DNA from 2 places in the Polaromonas aquatica genome. Region 1 is predicted to be linked to the other one. Evidence: predicted binding sites of a transcription regulator. Region 1 holds the regulator's gene; the other holds the start of a gene.
What was found. Region 1 encodes FliA, which starts transcription of late flagellar genes. Its sites were predicted from a motif close to CTAAAGTTTNNNNNNNNNNNGCCGNTA; they were not measured.

Region 1 (4,386 bases):
TTGCAACGCAATTCAGCGCTTGGCAACGGCACACAGGATCCTAAAATATTGCCATCAGCAAACAGGTCCGGGCATCTTCAGGCGCCAATAAGGGATTCATGACAACGCCATCAAACACACCCCTGCGTCGACTGCATATCGCGATTGCCCTGTCCATGGTGCTGGCAGCCATGACAGCATTGACACCCTCGGCGCACGGTACAACACCCGCACCGCTGCCTGGTAGTGCGCGGCCGGTTATCGAACAGTTCTTGTTGAATCAGACCGCCGGCCTGCCAGGTCGGGTCAGCATCACCATTGACACCCCCCAGTCAGGCGCGCTGCCGCCATGCGAGGCTCTCGAACCGTTTCTACCTGCTGGCGCTCGTCCCTGGGGACGCACATCCGTCGGGGTCCGGTGCAACACAGCTCAGCCCTGGACCCGCTACGTTCCCGCCTACGTCAAGGTCGTGGGAACCTATTACGCAAGTACACGCCAGATTGATGCCGGTCAGGCACTGGCGCCTGCCGACACAGAGCGGCGCGAAGGCGACCTCACCAAACTGCCTGCCAGCGTCGTTGTCGATTCATCGCAACTGAACGGCGTCATAGCCTCAAACAGAATTGCTTCAGGATCTCCCGTGCGGCGGGAGTTCCTGCGAGGCAACTCCATCGTGCGTCAGGGTCAAAACATCAAGGTTGTCACGCAGGGCGCTGGTTTTGTGGTGAGCACCGAGGGAAGAGCCATGACGGATGCCGCAGCGGGTTCGCTTGTTCAGGTCAAAATCCAGGGTGGGCAATTATTGAGCGGCGTCCTTCGCCCAGACGGCATCGTCGAGCGGTCGAACTGATTTACCCGGCAGTTTTTGGGTTCTTTCCTAAAGTTCTGTACTGAGCAACCGTTATATGGGAGAGAGCTCCCCGAGGAAACACCATGAAGATCGATCAAAACGTTACATTTCTGAAGAGCCTGGCGGGTACGTCCGCCACGGCACCAGCGAAGGCCGGCGCAGCGGCCATGGCAGCGGAAACCGCCCAGGCGGCCCGGCCGGCCACGCCTACGCCCTTGCTGCCCTCTACCAATGGTGACTTTGATGCCGCACGTGTGGCGCGTATTCGGGAAAGCATCAGCGCCGGCCACTACCAGGTGAATGCCGAAAAAATCGCGGACGGCCTGCTGGCCACCGTGCATGACTTGCTGAAAAACAAAAATACGCCATGAGCCAGTTATTGCTGAATCACCTGACCCGGGAATGCGCGGCCATTGGGGAATTCCTCGAGTTGCTGGATCAGGAAGCAAGTGCCATGACCCAGGGTAACTTCGCCTGCCTGCCAGGACTGACCGAGCGCAAGGCGCAACTCGCAGACCAGATCGCACTCTTTAGCCGCCAACGCGAAATCGAGCTGGTAAAACTCGGATATACGGCGGACCGCAACGGCGCAGAGGCTGCTGCAAACGCTGGCGGAAAGTTGCTGCAAGACACCTGGAATAAGTTACTGACGCGCGCAGCGCTGGCCCACGAGCACAACTACCGCAATGGCGTAATGATCCACACGCACCTGGATTTCACCCGGCAGGCCATCAGCTTCCTGCACGCGGGCGGTCAACCGCTGTACGGGGCGAATGGCGCTCACCACACCGGAAGCAACAGCGGCAACAGCCTCGCCCTGGGGTAAGCACCCACCCGGGGGCAATCATGCCCCCGCTCAGGCATTTCCGCCTGCGCAGGCAGGCCCATCCCCGTTTACGAGCTACAGTATCTCGGCCAGAATCCCGCGCAAACGGCTGATCACCTGGCTGTGCAACTGGCAAACACGTGACTGGCTGACCTCCATTACAGCGCCAATTTCACGCAGGTTCAGTTCCTGCTCGTAATACAGACTAAGGAGCAGGCGTTCACGCTCCGGAATCGCCTCGATCGCCTGTACCAGGCGATGCCGCAAACCGCTTTCGAGCAACTGGCTCAGCGGATCGCTGATATCACGGCGATCGCCATTTGCCCCCCTTGCTTGCTGGTCAAGAAAACTGTTTTCCTGGTCACTGCGATCGAAGTCCTCGTAATAGACCAACTGGCACCCGTGAATTTCCTGAAGCAGCTGTTGATATGCCTCCAGCGGCAACTGCAATTCACCGGCTATTTCTCCCTCCGTAGGTGCGCGCCCCAGCCTTTGCTCCTGAACCTGGACCGCCGCCGCAACACTGCGCGAAGACTGCCGCAAACCACGCGACACCCAGTCATTGGCACGCAGCTCATCCAGCATTGCGCCGCGAATACGCTGACTGGCGTACGTTTCGAACTTGGCCCCCTGGTCGTCCTGATAGCGTTTGGCGGCATCCAGCAGGCCCAGCATGCCGGCCTGAATCAGGTCATCCATATCAACACTGGCAGGCAGCTTTGCGATCAACTGCAAGGCCAGGCGACGTACCAGCGGCGCATACTGCGTCAGCAAGTCCGACGAGCCGGAGCTGGTGATTTTTCCCTGTGATGTGTACATTGAAAAGGTTCCCGTTTTCTTGGCGATCGATCACTCAGCGTTTGTCAGATGCATCAGTGCATCCCCGCTACAGGATGGGCTTCCTGACGGGTAGCGATGCCGGGCTGCAACGGCAGTGATCTGCCAGCCGATGGCTTATGGGGCCAGTGCAACAGGTCAGCGGCCAGCTGGCGAAAATCGCTTGCGGCTGGACTGCTCTGAAATGCTTCAACCACCGTCAGGTTCAGCCGTTGCGCCTGAAGCACCAATGGATCGGCCCTTACCCAGCCGGCAGGCTCCAGCGCCACCGCAAGGTAGCGGCTACCGGTGTCCGCCAGATTGGCCAAAACCCGTTTCGCCGCAACCGCATCTGCGGTCTGGTTGACCATGACACGAACCCGCTGCAAGGCATGTGCATAGTGCAGTCTCTTGATGCAGGCATAAGCCTGCATGATGGACGCGGCATTGGCCTGCAGAACCACAAGAACATCATCGGCTTTTGCTGCCGCAGCAGACAGCGCGCCATCCCCATTAAGTACGGCATTGATCAATGTCAGGTGCTCATGCGAACGACAGCGCGCCTGATTCACTTCCTGGTGTTCGTCCAGCAAATGCACCTCACGCCCCTGCAACACAAGCGCAGCTCGCAGGTTTGAGGCGACGTCAGCAATGCATACGGCAGGCTCACACCCCACCAGTGCGACCAGCCTTCCGGGGCTGCTGGACATCAGCCGCCGCAGGCCATCGGCCTGATCACCAACTACTTTTCGCATTCTGAATAACCTAACCCTGCACCGATGCAGCGCCGGACGAAACCGGTACCGCCGCATCCCCGGTGTCCATCGCATCCAGAAGCACAAAGAGTTTCCCCAAGCCTTCAAAAAGAGCTGTGCCGGGAATTGCCCTATCAGCACGAACAGAACGTCCGGCCAATTGAGCCAGGACCTTGCGCGCCGTTTCTGGCCAGGTACCTTTAGCCTGTTGAAGCCTGAATATCGTGGTTGACGCCTGACCAGCCACCAGCAAGCGTTTGGACGGAGCGAGCTCCCCGAAAGCACTTACATCACCAAGCTGCTGGAGGTTTTGGCCGAGGAGCTTGAAGTACGCATCAGCAGTGGCCCGCCAGGCCGGCCATTGCGCCATCTGCAACGCGGTTGCCTTTACTTCAGGGCTGGCGAGCAGATACCCGAGCCGCAATACCTTTCCCGTATCGATGTCAACCAGGCGAGTCACGACGCAACGCAACGGCGAAGAGACCAGCCCACCTCCGGTGCCGTTGAATTTTGAGTCAACGCACAGGGCAACCGTCATTTCGGCCACCGACAACAACGCGGTCTTCTTTTTGTACAAAACCGGCTCCACGCCGCTGAAGGACAGCGCCGCAGCAAGCTTGAGCAAGGTTTTCGGCGCTTCGTCTCCAGGGACAAGCACGCGAAGCGCAGCGGCCGCGCTCGCAGCCCAGTGGACGCCAGTGGCGTGCAAGGCCTGGATCACACCGTATGCAGGCAGGTGGGCAAGGAGGTGAACCGGGGATCTATCGGCACAGCTTGCTGGACGCAACCACCCGGGCATAGGCATGCCCGGAATCAGTGAACCGCCCATCTCGTGCTGAGGCACCGCGGCGAAAGGCTGGCCAGTGCGATCCGACAGCAGGACGCCGACTGTCATGGCTGAATCGGCGCCGGCATCCAGTGTCGGGCGAACCTCGCCCGCAGCCACCAGCAGATGGTCGCTGCAGTGGGTCTTTATATCTGCGCTCACCTGTGATGCAAGCATTTGCTCAATAGCATCCTTGCCGGCCCGCTCGTCAGCAAGTGTGCGCCAGAGCAGGCGGGTGTCGTCAAACCCGATCTGGCCGCCGGCAAGTGCGGCGGCATTCGAGGTCAACTCCTGTGCGTTGTGGGCCAGGGTCCGTATCAGTTGCTGGCATTG
Region 2 (4,386 bases), on a different contig from region 1:
CAGTGATAACCACGGGCGGCAGCACCGCTGGCGGTTGCAGGTGTTTGCGCAGCAGGGGCCGCAGTACTGCAAACCACAACCATAGGGCAAGCATGCCCAACAGCAGGTATTTGCCCAGCGATTTGGCCAGGTCTATGTTTTCAGGCTGTTTCCACACGGGAAGATCCGCGACTTCGCTGTTGTCGGAGGCAAACGGGCTGTTCACCACATTGAGCGAGTCACCGCGCTCCGCGCTATAGCCCATGGCTTCCTTGACCAGGTTGTTGATCTGCGTCAATTCTGTGGCTGACAGCGCCTGCGCCCCGCGCTTGCCCTGGGCACCGACGGTGTTTCGGTAGTTGATGACAACCGCCACCGACAGGCGCCTGACACCACCGGCCGCTTGCTGGGTATGGCGGATGGAGCGATCCAGCTCATAGTTTGTGGTGGAGTCTTTGCGACCCGAACCCGAGGCCACACGCGGTGCCAGGCCCGCACTTGTTGCGGCCAGCTCCGTGCTCATCCTGAGCTGGTCTGCGGCTGGTGTGCCTGGGCGGGCTGGTGCCGGAGGGTTGACGATAGGGGCCACAGGGTTGACCGGTGGCTGGTTGGTCAGTGCGCCCGGCACGCCGCCAGGCGGCGTCGTGCCTTGCTGGCTGGACTCGCTGGACTGGTGGCTGCGAATGGCCGCGCTGCCCGGTTCCTGGTTCGGACGGTATTTTTCGTCCGTGTTCTCGACGGTCGAGAAGTCAATGTCGGCCGCCACCTGGGCGCGCACATTGGCGGCACCGACGATGGGCAACAGGATGGCCTCAATGCGGCGTATATAGCCTTGCTCGATCTCTTGCGTGTATTTCAGCTGGCTGACATCCAGTCCCCGTGTACCGGCATTGGCGGCCGACAGCAGGTTACCGGCCTGATCCACCACGGTAATGCTTTTGGCTGAGAGCTCAGGCACGCTGCTGGAGATCAGGTGCACGATGGCGCTGATCTGGCCTTCGTCTATGCTGCGCCCTCGGTGCAGTGACAAAACCACCGAGGCGCTGGGTTTTTTCTGCTCGCGTACAAACAGGGACGGTTTGGGCAGGGCCAGGTGCACACGCGCCGATTCGACGGCCGAGATGGAGTTGATGGAGCGAGCCAGCTCGCCTTCCAGCGCACGCTGGTAGTTGACCTGTTCGGCAAACTGGCTGGTGCCGAACTTCTGGTTGTCCATCAGTTCAAAGCCGACAGTGCCGCCCTTGGGCAGGCCCTGGGAGGCCAGCTTCAGGCGTGCCTCGGGTACCTTGTTGGCCGCCACCAGCAAGGCGCCGCCGCCCTCGGCGAACTTGTACGGGATGTTCATCTGCTGGAGCGAGGCGATGATCGCGCCACCATCACGGTCCGACAGATTGCTGTACAGCACGCCATAGTCAGGCGCACGGCTCCAGAGAAGCAGTGCGGCCGCAACAGCCACGGCGGCCGAGGCGCCAATCATCAAGGGTAATTTCGGGTTGGCGCGCAACTGCTCCAGCAAAGGCCGGATTCCGGGCTTTGCCGTGTTGGCGACTGATGCGGTGGCACTCATGTGTTCACCTGCATGGCGCTATAGCGCGCGGGTGATCGGTGCCTGCGCGGCAAAACGACTGATGACATACGACAGTTATTGCTAATAGAGAAGGGCAAGAGGCTGGCCCGGCAATCCCGGTCCAGGCACCCCCAGCCTTGCGAGTGATTGTCCAAGCGCGGTGTGGCCCTTGATCGGGCGAATAACCGGGGGTTTTGCCGTCTTTTGACGTGATGCCGGGGCGGGGTGGCTGGTACGCTTCAGGCCCTGAATCAGTGACAGTCAGTATCAAACATGGGCGCGTCTGCGCCGGAGAAAAAATATGGCGATTGCGTCAATCGAATCTGTTTTGCAGCAAATGCGGGCGCTTGCTCCAATGATGGAGGGCCCCGCGGCGGCCGGCGGGGATGTGCCTGTCGGTGGTTTTGCCGGTGAGTTGAGAAAATCACTGGACCGCATCAGCGACGCGCAGCAAAGCGCATCTGCGCAGGCCGAAGCGTTTGAGCTGGGCAAGCCCGGCGTGGCGCTCAATGATGTGATGGTGGATCTGCAAAAAGCCGGCATCGGCTTTCAAACCGGCCTGCAGGTGCGCAACAAGATAGTTCAGGCTTACCAGGAAATCATGAACATGCCTGCCTGAATGGCGTGCTCCTTTATTGATAGCTGGTTGCGCCCTTTATTCAGGGGCTACAGGCCAATTTCATTGAAAATTTCGGGTTGATGGTAATGATGTGGTTGCCTGGTCCACTTGGTGCTTGTCTTGCCGGGATAGGGGCGGTGTGGGCCGGAGCGGTGGCCGGGTTGTCGGGTGGAGCGCCAACTTTTTGCAGAAAGGCCCTAAAGGTTTTTCCCGCACCGGCCGATATCCTGAATAACGGGGGCTTGCAAACTGTTTCAGCAAGCAAGGCCAACGTGACGGCGAGTTAGCCGGAGTCTACAAACCTTTTTTTGTATTCAGGAGTCCTCATGGCATCAGTCATTAATACCAATTCCCTTTCCCTGCTCACGCAGAACAACCTCAACAAATCGCAGTCGGCCTTGAACACGGCGATTGAGCGCCTGTCTTCCGGCATGCGTATCAACAGCGCCAAGGATGATGCAGCTGGTCAGGCCATTGCCAACCGCTTCACCGCCAACATCAAGGGCCTGACACAAGCCACGCGTAACGCCAACGACGGCATCTCCATCGCCCAGACGACTGAAGGCGCGTTGACCGAAGTCAACAACAACCTGCAGCGCGTTCGTCAACTGGCTGTGCAAGCTGCCACCGGCACCAACTCCAGCAGCGACTTGAAGTCGATCCAGGATGAAATCGGCCTGCGCCTTGACGAAATCAACCGCGTGTCGGAACAGACCCAGTTCAACGGCGTGAAAGTGCTGTCGGCTGACGCTGGCAAGCTGACGGTTCAGGTTGGCGCCAACGACGGCCAGACCATCGACATCGACCTGAAAGAAATCAGCGCCAAGACCCTGGGCCTCGAAGGCTTCAACGTCGACGGCAAGGGCGCCGCCAACAAGGCTGCCACGGCAACCGATTTGCTGGTCGCAGGTTTTGCTTCCACGGGAACTGCTGGCGGCGTGACGTCTTACGACCGTACCCTGACGGCAGCGGCCAATGGCGCTGTGGCAAAAGACGCCCTGGCCCTGATGCAGGACAAAGGCGTGGTTGTTGTAGGCACGGAAACCTTCACCTACAACGCTGCAACCAAGAACTACGCTGTGGCCGATAGCGCCCGTACGCTTGCTGCGACGAACGCCTCGCTGACCCCACCAGTCGGCGGCAGCGTGACCGCTACCGTCACCATCGGTGGCAAGTCGCAAGACGTCAAGATTGACAGCAATGGCGCCTTGACCGATGCGAACGACGGCTCCGCCCTGTACTTTGATGCAACGAAGAATCTGACCAAGACCGGCACGGCTTCCACGGCTGCTACCGTCACGGCGTTGACTGCTGCTGCAACTGGTATGCAGGCTGGCGACACGATCAAGGTCGGCGCAACCGGCGCGACCTACACCTCGGCTGGCGCCACGTTCACCGTGGCCGGTGAGACGGCTTCGTCTGCCGTCGTTGCTGCCAAGCTGACCACCACCGGTGGCACCGTCGACTTCGACGCCGCTACCAGCGCTGGTGTTGATTACACCGCAGTCGCCGGCGGCGCCCTGACGGGTGCTTTCATGGGTGCCAGCGGTCTGACGACCACCGCACTGGAAACGCTGAAGCTGAACGCCAACGGTGTTGTCACCGACGCGTTTGCAAACCAGGTGTTTGCCGATTCCACAAAACCCGGCAAGCTGACCACGAAAACTGTCAGCGACTCCACCGCAACGGTCGATCCTTTGAAGGCGCTGGATGCTGCCCTGTCCAAAGTGGACGCCCTGCGCAGCTCGCTGGGTGCGGTGCAAAACCGTTTTGACTCGGTGATCGCCAATCTGGGTACCACGGTGACCAACCTGTCTTCTTCGCGTTCGCGCATTGAAGATGCTGACTACGCCGTTGAAGTTTCCAACATGACGCGTGCACAGATCCTGCAACAAGCTGGCACCTCGGTGTTGGCCCAGGCCAACCAGACCACGCAAGGCGTGTTGTCCCTCCTGCGTTAATCGCTTGGTGGACGGATACCTCTTGCGATCTGAAGAGGTGTTTCAAAGGTGGTTTGCAACCCTGGTTGCGAGCCACCACGACAGTGTCAGGCGGCTGCGAGGCTGCCTGCACTGTCCACTGGTATTCAGGCCTGGCTGTTTGACGCCGCGCAGAGAGGCCAGTGGACAGTGAAGAATTCTGGAGATAAGAAAAATGATGGATAGCGCAATTTCGGCGGTGGCCCGAGGCTCAGCTTCGACGGTGGCAGGGCCTTCAGCCA

Region 2: the regulator FliA is predicted to act here: its motif matches at 2,364-2,390, upstream of ACFQND_RS14045 (flagellin N-terminal helical domain-containing protein).

The regions. Positions count from the first base shown of each region.
Region 1 covers NZ_JBHSRS010000074.1:25,466-29,851, reverse strand. The annotation lists gene flgA (flagellar basal body P-ring formation chaperone FlgA) at 99-830, shown strand; gene flgM (flagellar biosynthesis anti-sigma factor FlgM) at 914-1,201, shown strand; gene ACFQND_RS13710 (flagella synthesis protein FlgN) at 1,198-1,656, shown strand; gene ACFQND_RS13705 (RNA polymerase sigma factor FliA) at 1,732-2,475, opposite strand; gene ACFQND_RS13700 (MinD/ParA family ATP-binding protein) at 2,529-3,227, opposite strand; gene flhF (flagellar biosynthesis protein FlhF) at 3,238-4,386, opposite strand, start outside.
Region 2 covers NZ_JBHSRS010000076.1:14,690-19,075, forward strand. The annotation lists gene fliF (flagellar basal-body MS-ring/collar protein FliF) at 1-1,546, opposite strand, end outside; gene fliE (flagellar hook-basal body complex protein FliE) at 1,848-2,165, shown strand; gene ACFQND_RS14045 (flagellin N-terminal helical domain-containing protein) at 2,492-4,126, shown strand; gene ACFQND_RS14050 (flagellar protein FlaG) at 4,323-4,386, shown strand, end outside.